4 regions of the Burkholderia sp. L-4 genome follow, and region 3 is predicted to be linked to each of the others. Evidence: predicted binding sites of a transcription regulator. Region 3 holds the regulator's gene; each other region holds the start of a gene.
The links. Region 3 encodes FliA, which starts transcription of late flagellar genes. Its sites were predicted from a motif close to CTAAAGTTTNNNNNNNNNNNGCCGNTA; they were not measured.

Region 1 (3,185 bases), 3.2 Mb from region 3:
TCCGCATCGAGTTTGTCCAGCATGTGTGCGTCTCTCCGTATGAAGCGCTGCACGCCCCTCGCGCCGGATGGCGACCCGAGAGGCTTTTTTCCATGACAGCGATGGTAGGCGTCGGACGCAACCGGCAATCGGGCGAATAACGCGGCAAAGGCCCCCTCTATTCATCGTTTGCGCGACGGCCCGGCTCCCTAGAATGCAACTCGGATCAACGGATCGAGGACACGGCGATGACGGACAGCGCACTTCGCGGCAGGAACGGGCGGCTCACGCGCGTCCGGCGTGCGTGCGTGCTCGCCGCGGCGCTGTGGATCGCCGCACCGGCCGTGCACGCGGAAGACGGGATGATCGTGATTCCCGGCCGCGGCGAGACGGCGGAAGCCGCGCTCGCGCACGCCAACGCGGCGAACGCCGGCCAGTTCGGCGGGCCAACGGGAATGGCCTCGGGCGCGGGCATCGCGCCGGAAGCGGGCCGCGCGGTTTCGGGTGCGGGTGCCGCGGCCGGCTACGCGGCGCAACCGGCCGGCGCGATGGTCGTGACGACCGTCCCGCCGCCGGCGCCCGCGCCCGTTCGTGCAGCCGCCCGTGCGAACGCCGGCTACGGCGCGCAGCCACGCGCCGCCGACCCGACCGCGATCGCGACGGTCGTCGCCGGCACGGCCGAATCCGCATCAAATCCCGTGCGGCCGGCGCCCGCGCCTGCCGCCGCCGCCCGTTTCGCAGCGGCCCGCGCCGCGTCAGCCGCACCGGCGCCGCGCGCGGCAGCGGCTTCCGCGCCTCCGGCCCCGGCCGCCGCCGCGGCGCAGCCCGCGACGCCGCCCGGCCAGCAGGATCCCGAGACGATCCGCCGCGCGGCCCTCGCGTTCCTGCAGCAGCAGATCGCCGGCCTGCCCGGCAAGACCACCGCGACGGTCACGACCGCGTTTCCGCGCGGGCTCGCCGCGTGCACGACGCTCGAGCCGTTCCTGCCGACCGGCGCGCGCCTGTGGGGCCGCACGACGGTCGGCGTGCGCTGCGCGGGCGAGCGGCCGTGGACCGTCTACCTGCAGGCGAAGGTCGCCGTGCAGGCCACCTATTACGTCGCCGCGCGCCAGATCGCGCCCGGCGAGCCGCTCTCCGCGGCCGACCTGGTCGCCCGCGACGGCGACCTGACGGTCATGCCGCTCGCGGTGATCACCGATCCCGCGCAGGCGATCGGCGCGACCGCGCTCGCGCGCATCTCGGCCGGCCTGCCGCTGCGGCAGGACATGCTGAAGAGCGCGGCGTCGGTATCCGCCGGCCAGACGGTGCGGGTCGTCGCGGCCGGGCCCGGCTTCACGATTTCGGCCGAAGGCAGCGTGCTCGCGAACGCGGCGCCGGGCCAGTCGGTGCGGGTGCGGATGGCGGCGGGCCAGATCGTCACGGCGATCGTCAAGGACGCCGGCACCGTGGAAATTCCGCTATAGGGACGGATCGAACAGCAAGAGTGTAAAGAATTGTTTATTCGGAGCATTTCGGGCTCGCGATGCTAAAGTTCGGGCCGACCCGGCCGTTATCTGGGTCAAACCGTACAGGAAACCCATCGTGAAGATCGATTCCACTCCGAACCCGAGCCCCCTGGCGCCGACCGGCAACGGCGCGTCCCGTGCGCAATCCGGCACGGCCCAGTCGTCCGCGCCGGCGGCCGACGCCGGATCGACCGGCGGCGACACGAGCGTGAACCTGTCGGGTCTGTCCGGCCAGCTGCGCTCGGTATCCGCGTCGGGCGACGCCGATATCGACACGGGTCTGGTCCAGTCGATCAAGGACGCGCTGAACAACGGCACGTTGACGATCGACGCGAGCAAGATTGCCGACGGCGTATTGAACACCGCCCGCGAGCTGCTGCAGCAGCAGCGCCCGCAGGGTAACTAAGCGGCCCAGGCCGGTTCCACCGGTTTGCCGGCGCGCGCCCACCGCGCGCACCGGCGCGACGAGCATGACGCGATGAGAGAAGAGCTGCTGGCCACGGTCAACGACGAACACGCGACGGTCGAAGCGTTCGCGTCCCTGCTCGTCTACGAGGAAAAGGCGCTGACGACGGCCGAGCCGCTCGAGATGCTGCCCGGCATCGTCGAAAGGAAAAGCGCGCTGATCGACCGGCTCGCGCAGCTCGAACGCACGCGCGACACGCAGCTTTCCGCGCTCGGTTTTCCGGCCGGCAAGAAGGGCATGGACCAGGCCGCCGAGCGCGATGCGCGCCTCGCGGGCCGCTGGCAGTTGCTGCAGCAGGCCGCCGAACGCGCGCGCCAGGCCAATGCGAACAACGGGATGCTGATCCGCATCCGGATGGACTACAACGAGCGCGCGCTCGCGGTGCTGCGCTCGGCGCCCGCACCCACCGGCGTCTACGGCCCGGACGGGCGCGTCTCGGCGCTGGCCCGCTGACCGGCCGCCGCCGCACTCACCGCCTCTCACCGCCTCTCACCGCCTCTCGCCGCCGTTCGCGGCCACTCACGATTCGACAGACCGGGCCCGAGCCCGGCACCCACGGTCCCTTCCGATACACGGCCGCGCAACCGCGCCGCCGTCCCGTCACAACAATCAGAAGAGGGCCGCATGCCGTATTTCCGTATTCCGTTGTTTTCCCGTATCGTCGCCGTTTCCGCTGCCGCGGCGCTGGGCGCCGCGCTGACGCTCCCCGCCGCGCGCGCCGCCGGCCCCGCGCCGCTGCCCACGCCGACGGGCGACATGTCGTTGTCGCCGGCCGGCCCCGACGTCGCGCCGCCGGCCGCGTCGGGCACGCCCGGCGCGACGGCGCGCGCCGCGCGCCGCGGGTCCGACACCTACACGTACCTGCGCTGCTGGTACCGGATCGACGCGGATCCGCTGAAGCCGGCCGCGACCTACGAATGGGCGCGCGACCCGGCCGGCGGCGACTGGTATCGCGTGCCCGGCTACTGGTGGGCCGACGGCGCCACGCAGTGGAAGAACATGTTCTACAGCACGACGCCGCAGGACACGCTCGCCGACGTGTGCCGCAAGACGCTGGCCGCGAAAGGCATCCAGGCCGGCCTCACGCAGGCGGTCGCGGCCAACAACGCGCTGTCGTTCAACTACACGGTGTGGCCCCTCGACGACGCGCGGCAGGATGCGCGCGTCAACAAGCTGATCGTGTTCGGCGACAGCCTGTCCGACACCCAGAACATGTTCAACGCGAGCCAGTGGAA
Region 2 (3,185 bases), 3.2 Mb from region 3:
GCCTGCGGATCGGACGATGCGGCAGCGAGGTCAGCCCGCGCCGGTGTCCAGCGCGTGTCGGCATGCGTGCCCAGCGGATCGGCGGGATCGGGCGGCAACGATGCGCCCTGCCGGGCGGCCGTCGGCAGGGCCTGCGCGGGATCGCGGGCCGCGCCCCCGCCCTGCGCCGGCGTACCCGGCTGCGCGGCCGCCCGCGCGGTCGCAGGCGGCGGCGGACGCTGCGCCAGCAGCTCGTCGAGCACATCGGTCGAGCCGGGCGGCAACGCATCGGGATCGGCCGGCGCGAGTGCGGCCGTCAGGCGCGCCTGCGGCTCGCGCATCAGCGCCGCGAGCGGACGCTGGCCGGCCAGCCACTGCGCCAGATGGGATTCGTAGAAGAGGCCGCTCTCGCTCACGGCCTGCGCGAGCGCCGCGCGCAGCGCGGCGACCGGCAGCGGCGCGGCCGCTTCACGGGCGGCCGCGGCGGACGATGCCGCCGCGGAGGCCGGCGGGGACGGCGCAGCCGGCGCGGATGAAGCCGACGCGGGGGCGGCGGCAACGGGCGCCGGCACGGCCGGATCGGTCAGCAGCACGGCGGGATCGGCCAGCAGCGGCGTGCGGCCGGCAATCGCGGGCGTCGCATCGCCGCCCGCGCGTGAAATCGCGTCGAGCACGCGCCCGACATCGGACAGCGCGGTCTGCGTGGAGGCCGGCGGCGCGGCCGGCGGGCTGCCGGCCGGCGACGACGACGGCGCACCGCTGCCCGGCGTGCCGACCTGCGCGGTCGCGCCGCCGCCGGCGGGTGCCGATACGGTGTCGGTCAGCAGGCTGTCGAGGCGGCTTGCCAGCAGCGCGGCCGCAACGGAGTCGATACCGGTCATGATCGGAGCCTGCTCACCTCAGCCACTTCGTTGCGAATCCGGGCACGGCACGCCGGTGCCATCCGCGGGTACGGCGCGCCGGCCTCTCCCGTCGACGGGCCCTAGCCGCGCGCGCGATAGAGATCGGTCAATACCTGGGTCGAGCGCCGCGCCTCGAACAGCGCGGACAGCCGCGCGACGTCCGGGCTCGCGAGATCGCGGATCGCCGCGTCGTCGGCCAGGATGCGGCGGATCAGGTCAAGCTTGCGGCCGAGATCCGATTCGTCGAGCGCGACGCCCGGATCGGCTTCCTTCAGCCCGTCGACAAGCTGCATGAATTCGGCCTGCAACCCCGGCAACGCGCTCCAGTCGGCGCCGCGGGCGGCGCACAGCATGCGCCCCGACACGGCGGCGAGCGCCTCGTAACGTGCGAAGTATTCGGCCTTGTGATTCATCGTGATGCTTCCGCTGCCTGTTGCGCGGCCATCCGCGCGACTTCCGGGGCGATGCCCGTCCAAGCTTCCTCGAGCGTCGCGAGCAGCCCGTCGACCTCGACCAGCATCGCGTCGCTCGCCTGCGCGTTCGCGTCGAGCAGGCGCCGGCCGATATACGCATACAGCGCGCCCAGCCGGTCCGCGATCTCGCCGCCCGCGTCGTGGTTCAACGACGCCTGCAGGCCGCTCTCGACGATCCGGATCGCCTTGCCGATCGCGTCGCCGCGCGCGGGCACGTTGCCCTGCTGCAAATGCATGCGCGCCAGCGCGATCGCTTGCCGCGCGCCCTGGTACAGCATCGCGATCAGCCGGTGCGGGGAGGCGCCCATCACCCCCGTCTCGACGCCGACACGCGCGTATGCACTGGCTCCAGCGTGCCCTGGGGAAAACATGCGCTTCTCCTTGTCTTGCCTTGGCTATACGGTCGCCGCCGCCGTGCATCGCACGGCGCGGCCTTCTCCGGAGTTATCGGAAGGGATTTGAAAACCTTTAGGCGCAAGCGGCGGCCGCCGACTCGGGAAGCCGGCCCGCCGGCCCCGCCCGGCACGCCCGTCACACCGACATCTGCATGATGTCGTTGTAGGCGCTCACGAGCTTGTTGCGGACCTGGAGCCCGAACTGGAAGCCGATGTTGGCTTTCTGCATGTCGACCATCACGTCGTTCAGCGATACGTTCGGCGCGCCGACCTCGAACGCCTTCGCCTCGCCGAGCGCGTGCTGCTGGTCGCCGCTGATCTTGTCGAGCGACGCCTTCATCGCGCTCGCGAACGTGCTGGCCGTCGCCGCGCCCGAGCCGGCAAGCGCCGCCGTCGGGCTCGCGACGCCGCCGGACGCCTGCGCGGCCATCGACTGCATCTGTTGCAACACCGAACCGATTCCGCTGACGTTCGCAGTCATGCTGTCCCCAGACTTAGAGAAGAGACCCGGACGCACCGGGCGTTCCGCCGGCGCCGCACCACGCGCACCATGCCGGATCGCAAAAAAGGATAGCAGCGCGCCGCCTGTCAAAGCCGAGAAAGTACGGGGGAAACCCCGCTCTTTTCGGTCGATCGGAGTGCGCGTCGGATGCCGATAATCGCATCGTGTCATTGTCCGCCCGCTCGTCCGAGCGGGCTCAGTGGTCCCGCTCCGGAGAAACTCGACGCATGGATTCGCAGGCCAACTCGCTGATCAACCCCGACGCCCGCGCGGGCCTCGCCAGCCCGGCGCCCGGCGCCGCCGCGGCCGCCGCGCTGCCGGGCGCGGGCGTCGCCGGCGCTGACTTCGGGCTGGGCGGCTTCGCGGAACGCATTCCCGGCATCTCGCGGATGAAGGGCAACCCGAAGCTGCCGTTCCTGATCGCCGTCGCGTTCGCGATCGCCGCGATCACCGCGCTCGTGCTGTGGAGCCGCGCGCCCGACTACCGCGTGCTGTACAGCAACCTGTCGGACCGCGACGGCGGCGCGATCATTGCCGCGCTCCAGCAGGCAAACGTTCCCTACAAGTTCGCCGACGCCGGCGGCGCGATCCTCGTGCCGTCGAACCAGGTGCACGAAACGCGCCTGAAGCTCGCCGCGATGGGCCTGCCGAAGGGCGGCTCGGTCGGCTTCGAGCTGATGGACAACCAGAAATTCGGCATCAGCCAGTTCGCCGAGCAGATCAATTACCAGCGCGCGCTCGAAGGCGAGCTGCAGCGCACCATCGAATCGATCAACGCCGTGCGCAGCGCGCGCGTGCATCTCGCGATCCCGAAGCCGTCGGTCTTCGTGCGCGACAAGGAAGCGCCGAGCGCGTCCGTGTTCGTCGACCTCTACCCGGGCCGCGTGCTCGACGAGGGACAGGTCCAGGCGATCACGCGGATGGTGTCGTCCGG
Region 3 (3,185 bases):
CCCACTGGTACTGGCGCGTCGACGCGACGTCGATTTCCGAGTCGAAGTGGCCGATGTTGCAGACGATCGCGTTGTGGCGCATCGCCTTCATGTGATCGTGGTTGATCACGTGGTAGTTGCCGGTCGCCGTCACGAAGATGTCGGCCTTGTCGGCCGCGTATTCCATCGTCACGACGCGGTAGCCTTCCATCGCCGCCTGCAGCGCGCAGATCGGATCGATTTCGGTGACCCACACGGTCGCGCCCAGGCCGCGCAGCGACTGCGCGCAGCCCTTGCCCACGTCGCCGTAGCCCGCGACGACCGCGACCTTGCCCGCGATCATCACGTCGGTCGCGCGCTTGATGCCGTCGACCAGCGATTCGCGGCAGCCGTACAGGTTGTCGAACTTCGACTTCGTGACCGAATCGTTCACGTTGAACGCCGGGAACGGCAGGCGGCCGTCCTTTTCCATCTGGTACAGGCGGTGCACGCCGGTCGTGGTTTCCTCGGTCACGCCCTTGATGTGCGCGAGGCGCTTCGAGTACCAGGTCGCATCGATGTCGAGGTGCTTCGCGATCGACTTGTACAGCGCGACTTCTTCCTCGTTGGTCGGCTTCGCGATCACCGAACGGTCCTTCTCGGCCTTCGCGCCGAGGATCAGCAGCAGCGTTGCGTCGCCGCCGTCGTCCAGGATCATGTTCGCGAATTCGCCGTTCGGCCATTCGAAGATGCGGTGCGAGAACTCCCAGTATTCGTCGAGCGACTCGCCCTTGAACGCGAACACCGGCGTGCCGGCTTCGACGATCGCGGCCGCGGCGTGATCCTGCGTCGAGAAGATGTTGCACGAGGCCCAGCGGACGTCCGCGCCGAGCGCCTTCAGCGTCTCGATCAGCACGCCCGTCTGGATCGTCATGTGCAGCGAACCGGCGATGCGCGCGCCCTTCAGCGGCTGCTGCGCCTTGTATTCGTCGCGGATCTGCACGAGGCCCGGCATTTCGGTCTCGGCGATGTTGAGTTCCTTGCGGCCCCAGCCGGCCAGTGCCATGTCGGCGACGACGTAATCGTGGGAAGCCTTGGAATCGATAATGGCGTTCATCACGCCCTCCTTTCTAAAAAAGTTCTAGATTGGTGACGTGAGCGCCGTTCAGGAAGCGGGGCCGGCGCGACGATCGCTGAACGCGCCGCACGGCTGCTTGGTGAAGCCTTCCGAGCCTGGCGGACACGGACGGTCCGTCGCAACGCTCCTCGGAAAACGGAGGGGATTGTAGCAAATCGGCGCGCAAAATGCGCGAGCACCGCGACGCAAGCACGGCACAAGCGCGCGGCGTCGGCGCGCGTGGCCGCCCTGACAGGGTCAGGACTCCGCGCCGACCCAGGCCTGTTCGCGCAGCCGCGCGCGCAGGCGCGCGACGGCCTGGCTGTGCAGCTGGCACACGCGCGACTCGCTCACTTCGAGCACCGCGCCGATCTCGCGCAGATTCAGACCCCGTTCGTAGTACAGCGACATCAGCAGCTTCTCGCGCTCCGGCAGCCGCTCGATCGCCTCGACGAGCGCCTCGCGCAGGTGCTCGTCGAGCAGCGCCGACAGCGGATCGGCGTGATCGACGCGATAGCGGTCGAGAAACGGCTCGTCGTCGGCCGCGCGGTCGAAATCCTCGTAGTAGATGAGCTGGCTGCCGTGCAGGTCCTGCAGCATCCCCTGGTATTCGTCGAGCGGCATCTTCAGGTGCTCGGCGATCTCGGTCTCGCTCGCCGAGCGGCCGAGATGCTGCTCGACCTGGTGCACCGCGTGCTCGACCTCGCGCGACGTCTTGCGCAGGCTGCGCGGCAGCCAGTCGTTGCTGCGCAGCTCGTCGAGCATCGCGCCGCGGATGCGCTGCGTCGCGTAGGTCTCGAACTGCGCGCCCTGGTCTTCCTTGTAGCGGCCGGCCGCGTCCATCAGGCCGATCATGCCGGCCTGGATCAGATCGTCGAGATCGACGCTCGCCGGCATCTTCGCGACGAGCTGCAGCCCGAGGCGACGCACGAGCGGCGCATATTGCGCGAGCACGTCGGCCTGGGACATCTTTCCTTGAGCGTTGTACATCATGGCTCTCTCCTTCCGGTGGCGCTCACGCGGCGTGTGCCGCGCCGGCCTCATACGACGGCTTGCCGCCCGCGTGGACCGCGCGCCCCGTGCCCGGCCGCGGGCGCATCGGCCAGTACAGCAGGTCGGCGGCAATCTGCCGGTAGTCGCGCGCGGCCGGCGACGACGGGAACGCATCGACCACCGCGTGCATCAGTTCGCGCGCATGCTCGACGAGCGGATCGGCGCTCACGCAGCCCGCGTCGGCGATCGACACGGTCAGGTAGCGGCTCGCGACGCCCGCGAGGTTGTCGAAGGCCGTCTTCGCGTCCGCGTGGCTGCCGACGTGATTGGTCAGCACGCGGAACTGCGCGAACGCGTGCGCGAAATGCAGCCGCTTCATGCATGCGTACGCCTCGGTGATCGCCTGCGCGGCGACCCGCGTGACGACCAGCACGTCGTGGGCCTCGCGGGCGAGCGCCGAGAACGAACCGTCGGCGCCGAGCTGCGCGTCGACCAGCACGATGTCGGCCGGGCCGTCGATGAAATCGCTCAACTGCGCGTCGCTGTAGCCGGCACGCGCGAGCCGCGCGGCCGCGCACAGGCCGAAGCCGGCAGCCACCCGCGTGCGTTCGCCGTCGCGCAGCCACGCGCCCGCCAGGGTCGCGCTGGCCGAATGCACGTCGGCGCGTTCGTCGACGACGAGCACGTCCTTGCCGAGCGACGCGAGCGCCGTCGCCAGATTCACGATGGCGGACGTGCAGCCCACCCCCGTCGGCCCGCCCGTCACCGCGACGATGCGCGACGCGCGCCCGGCCAGCAGGCGCCGCAGCCCTTCGGCCTGGTCGATGATCCGTTTATCCAAATCGCACCTCGTGCAGCTCGGCGGTGGAACGTGCGGTCAGTGCGGAAAGCAGCGTCGGCATGTCCTCGTCTTGCGGCACGAAGGGGGAGCCGTCGCGCGGCACACAGAACGCGCTCTTCAGCAGGAATTTGGTCGAGGCGACGTACAGGTTCTCCGGCACCTTCTGGCCGGTCGACACGTAGTGGACCGGCAGCTTGTAGCGGATCACCGTGTCGAGCACGCCGCCGAGGTGGGTCGCCTCGTCGAGCTTCGTGAGGATGCAGCCGGCGAGATCGG
Region 4 (3,185 bases), 3.2 Mb from region 3:
GCATACGTCGAAGATGTACACGTCGATGCTCGACCAGCAGCTCGCGCAGCAGATGTCGACGCGCGGGATGGGCGTCGCCGACGCGCTGATGAAGCAGCTGCTGCGCAACGCCGGCGCCGGTGCCGGCAGCGACACGGCGGCCGACGTGGGCGCCGGCGCGGGCGGCCTGGGGGCGGCCGGCTTCGGCACGGCCGGCAACGAAGGCAGCCTCGCCGCGATGAACGCGATGGCGAAGGCTTATGCGAACGCGGCGAACAACGGCGGGCTCGCCGGCGCGCGCGGCTATTCGGCCGGCAGCGCGCTGACGCCGCCGCTGAAGGGCGCGAGCGGCGTGCAGGACGCCGACGCGTTCGTCGACCGGCTCGCGGGCCCCGCGCAGGCGGCCAGCGCGACGACCGGCATCCCGGCGCGCTTCATCGTCGGCCAGGCCGCGCTCGAGTCGGGCTGGGGCAAGCGCGAGATCCGCGCGGCCGACGGCTCGACCAGCTACAACGTGTTCGGCATCAAGGCGAACAAGAGCTGGACGGGCCGCACGGTGTCGGCGCTGACGACCGAATACGTGAACGGCACGCCGCGCCGCGTGGTCGCGAAGTTCCGGGCGTACGACTCGTACGAGCACGCGATGACCGACTACGCGAACCTGCTGAAGAACAACCCGCGCTACTCGGGCGTGCTCAGCGCGAGCCGCAGCGTCGAAGGCTTCGCGCACGGGATGCAGAAGGCGGGCTACGCGACCGACCCGAACTACGCGAAAAAGCTGATCTCGATCATGCAGCAGATCGGCTGACGGCCCGCGCCCGGTTGCGCCGGAAACGGGCGCCCGCCGCCCTCCGCTCGCCCCTTTCGGACCGCGCCCGGCAACTCGCCGCGCGCGGTTTCAACGTTTGCGCGAAAAAATTCGCCAATTCGATCTAAACTTTCGGTCAGCACTGCCGCTAAGTGTGAGAGACCTGTGACCGGGCTCGTGATCTGGCCCGGTTTTACTGCGCACCGGTTGTCCGGGCGCTCATGACAAGAAAGACCGGCTAGCCATGAATATCGAAACGTCGACGGACCCCAGCCTGGATGCAGGCCACTCCGGGCCCGACTATGCCCGCCGCAATCCGCTGGAAATCGGCGTGCAGCTGCGCAACCTCGTGAACCGCGGCGATTTCCTGACCGTCCAGTACCCGGGCGGCCAGCTCGTCACGCGCCTGCTCGAGGTCGACGTCGGTGCGCGGACGTTCACGTTCGACTGGGGTGCGCTGTCCGAGCAGAACGCCGGCATCCTCGGCGCGTCGCATTGCACGTTCGCGGCCTCGCCGGAAGGCGTGCGCGTCGAATTCACCACGGGCACGCCGCGCGAGACGCGCTTCGAGGGGCTGCCCGCGTTCGTCGCCGATTTCCCCGACGTGCTGGTCTGCATCCAGCGCCGCGAATATTTCCGCGTCGACGCGCCGATCGTCGATCCGTTCCTGTGCCGCGGCAAGCTGCCGGACGGCGAGAGCTTCCTGTTCGAGGTGCATAACCTGTCGCTCGGCGGCGTGGGGCTGCGCACGGCCGACGAACGCGTCGAGGCGCTCGAGGTCGGCACGCTGCTGCCGGACGTCGAGCTCGAGCTGACCGGCCACGGCAAGCTGTCGCTCGACCTGCAGCTGGTGTCGCAGCGCTCGACGCAGATGCCGAACGGGTCGCGGCGCTACCAGCTCGGCTTTCGCTACATGTCGCTGCCGGGCAGCGCGGAAAACACGCTGCAACGGCTGATCACGCAGCTCGAAATGAAGCGCCGCTCGCTCGCGCGGGCCTGACGTGCCCGCGCCCGCCGGCCTTGCCCGGCGCGCCCCGCGACCCGCCGCCGGCCCTGCCCGCCGGACGCTTCGACCGGCGACGCGCACGCGCGCGTCGCGCGTGCATTTTTTCCTCAATTTTTTCGATCGGCGGCCGTTATACCGGGAGTCACGCAACCCGGCGGCCGCAGCGCGGCCGGCTCATCAGGATCGCGCATGTCCAACACACTCATGAACCTCGGCGTCAGCGGCCTGAATGCCGCGCTCTGGGGCCTCACGACGACCGGCAACAACATCAGCAACGCCGCGACGCCCGGCTATTCGGTCGAGCGGCCGGTCTATGCCGAAACGAGCGGCCAGTACACGGGCAGCGGCTACATGCCGCAAGGCGTGAGCACCGTCACCGTGCAGCGCCAGTACAGCCAGTACCTGAGCGACCAGCTGAACACCGCGCAGACGCAGGGCGGCGCGCTGTCGACGTGGTACACGCTCGTCGCGCAGCTGAACAACTACATCGGCAGCCCGACGGCGGGGATCTCGACCGGGATCACGAGCTACTTCACCGGGCTGCAGAACGTCGCGAACAACGCGTCCGACCCGTCGGTGCGCCAGACCGCGATCAGCAACGCGCAGACGCTGGCCAACCAGATCAACGCGGCCGGCCAGCAGTACGACGCGCTGCGCCAGAGCGTGAACACGCAGCTCACCAGCACCGTGTCGCAGATCAACACGTACACCGCGCAGATCGCGCAGCTGAACCAGCAGATCGCGGCGGCGAGCAGCCAGGGGCAGCCGCCGAACCAGCTGATGGACCAGCGCGACCTCGCGGTGTCGAACCTGTCGGGCCTCGCCGGCATCCAGGTCGTGCGCAACGACAGCGGCTACAGCGTGTTCCTGTCGGGCGGCCAGCCGCTCGTCGTCGCCGACAAGAGCTACCAGCTCGCGGCCGTCACGTCGTCGTCCGATCCGAGCGAGCTGACCGTCGTGTCGCAGGGGATCGCCGGCGCGAACCCGCAGGGGCCGAACCAGGCGCTGCCCGATTCGTCGCTGTCGGGCGGCACGCTCGGCGGCCTGCTCGCGTTCCGCAGCCAGACGCTCGATCCCGCGCAGGCCCAGCTCGGCGCGATCGCGACCAGCTTCGCCGCGCAGGTCAACGCGCAGAACGCGCTCGGCATCGACCTGTCGGGCAACCCGGGCGGCAACCTGTTCACGATGCCGTCGCCGACCGTGTACTCGAACCAGGGCAATACCGGCAACGCGTCGTTGTCCGTATCGTTCGCGAACGCGTCGCAGCCGACGACGAGCGACTACACGCTCTCGTTCGACGGCACGAACTACACGCTGACCGACCGCGCGAGCGGCGCGGTGGTCGACCAGAAGGCGGGGCCGATGCCGGTCTCGCTCGGCGGGCTGAATTTC

Region 1: flgM (flagellar biosynthesis anti-sigma factor FlgM) is a predicted target of FliA. The motif match lies at 1,505-1,531, and genes of this name have one in related genera.
Region 2: fliS (flagellar export chaperone FliS) is a predicted target of FliA. The motif match lies at 1,800-1,826, and genes of this name have one in related genera.
Region 4: flgK (flagellar hook-associated protein FlgK) is a predicted target of FliA. The motif match lies at 1,900-1,926, and genes of this name have one in related genera.

Annotation. Positions count from the first base shown of each region.
Region 1 is NZ_JBXEOX010000001.1:3,424,560-3,427,744, forward strand. Features, by position in the region: gene flgB (flagellar basal body rod protein FlgB) at 1-23, opposite strand, end outside; gene flgA (flagellar basal body P-ring formation chaperone FlgA) at 228-1,442, shown strand; gene flgM (flagellar biosynthesis anti-sigma factor FlgM) at 1,561-1,890, shown strand; gene AC1VVG_RS15950 (flagella synthesis protein FlgN) at 1,963-2,403, shown strand; gene AC1VVG_RS15955 (SGNH/GDSL hydrolase family protein) at 2,575-3,185, shown strand, end outside.
Region 2 is NZ_JBXEOX010000001.1:3,463,148-3,466,332, forward strand. Features, by position in the region: gene fliK (flagellar hook-length control protein FliK) at 1-860, opposite strand, end outside; gene AC1VVG_RS16125 (flagellar protein FliT) at 962-1,294, opposite strand; gene fliS (flagellar export chaperone FliS) at 1,291-1,725, opposite strand; gene fliE (flagellar hook-basal body complex protein FliE) at 1,886-2,230, opposite strand; gene fliF (flagellar basal-body MS-ring/collar protein FliF) at 2,479-3,185, shown strand, end outside.
Region 3 is NZ_JBXEOX010000001.1:259,101-262,285, reverse strand. Features, by position in the region: gene ahcY (adenosylhomocysteinase) at 1-1,075, opposite strand, end outside; S-adenosyl-L-homocysteine riboswitch at 1,108-1,232, opposite strand; gene AC1VVG_RS01205 (RNA polymerase sigma factor FliA) at 1,334-2,068, opposite strand; gene AC1VVG_RS01200 (nucleotide-binding protein) at 2,091-2,909, opposite strand; partial or broken gene flhF (flagellar biosynthesis GTPase FlhF) at 2,902-3,185, opposite strand, start outside.
Region 4 is NZ_JBXEOX010000001.1:3,414,673-3,417,857, reverse strand. Features, by position in the region: gene flgJ (flagellar assembly peptidoglycan hydrolase FlgJ) at 1-787, shown strand, start outside; gene AC1VVG_RS15890 (flagellar brake protein) at 1,032-1,787, shown strand; gene flgK (flagellar hook-associated protein FlgK) at 1,983-3,185, shown strand, end outside.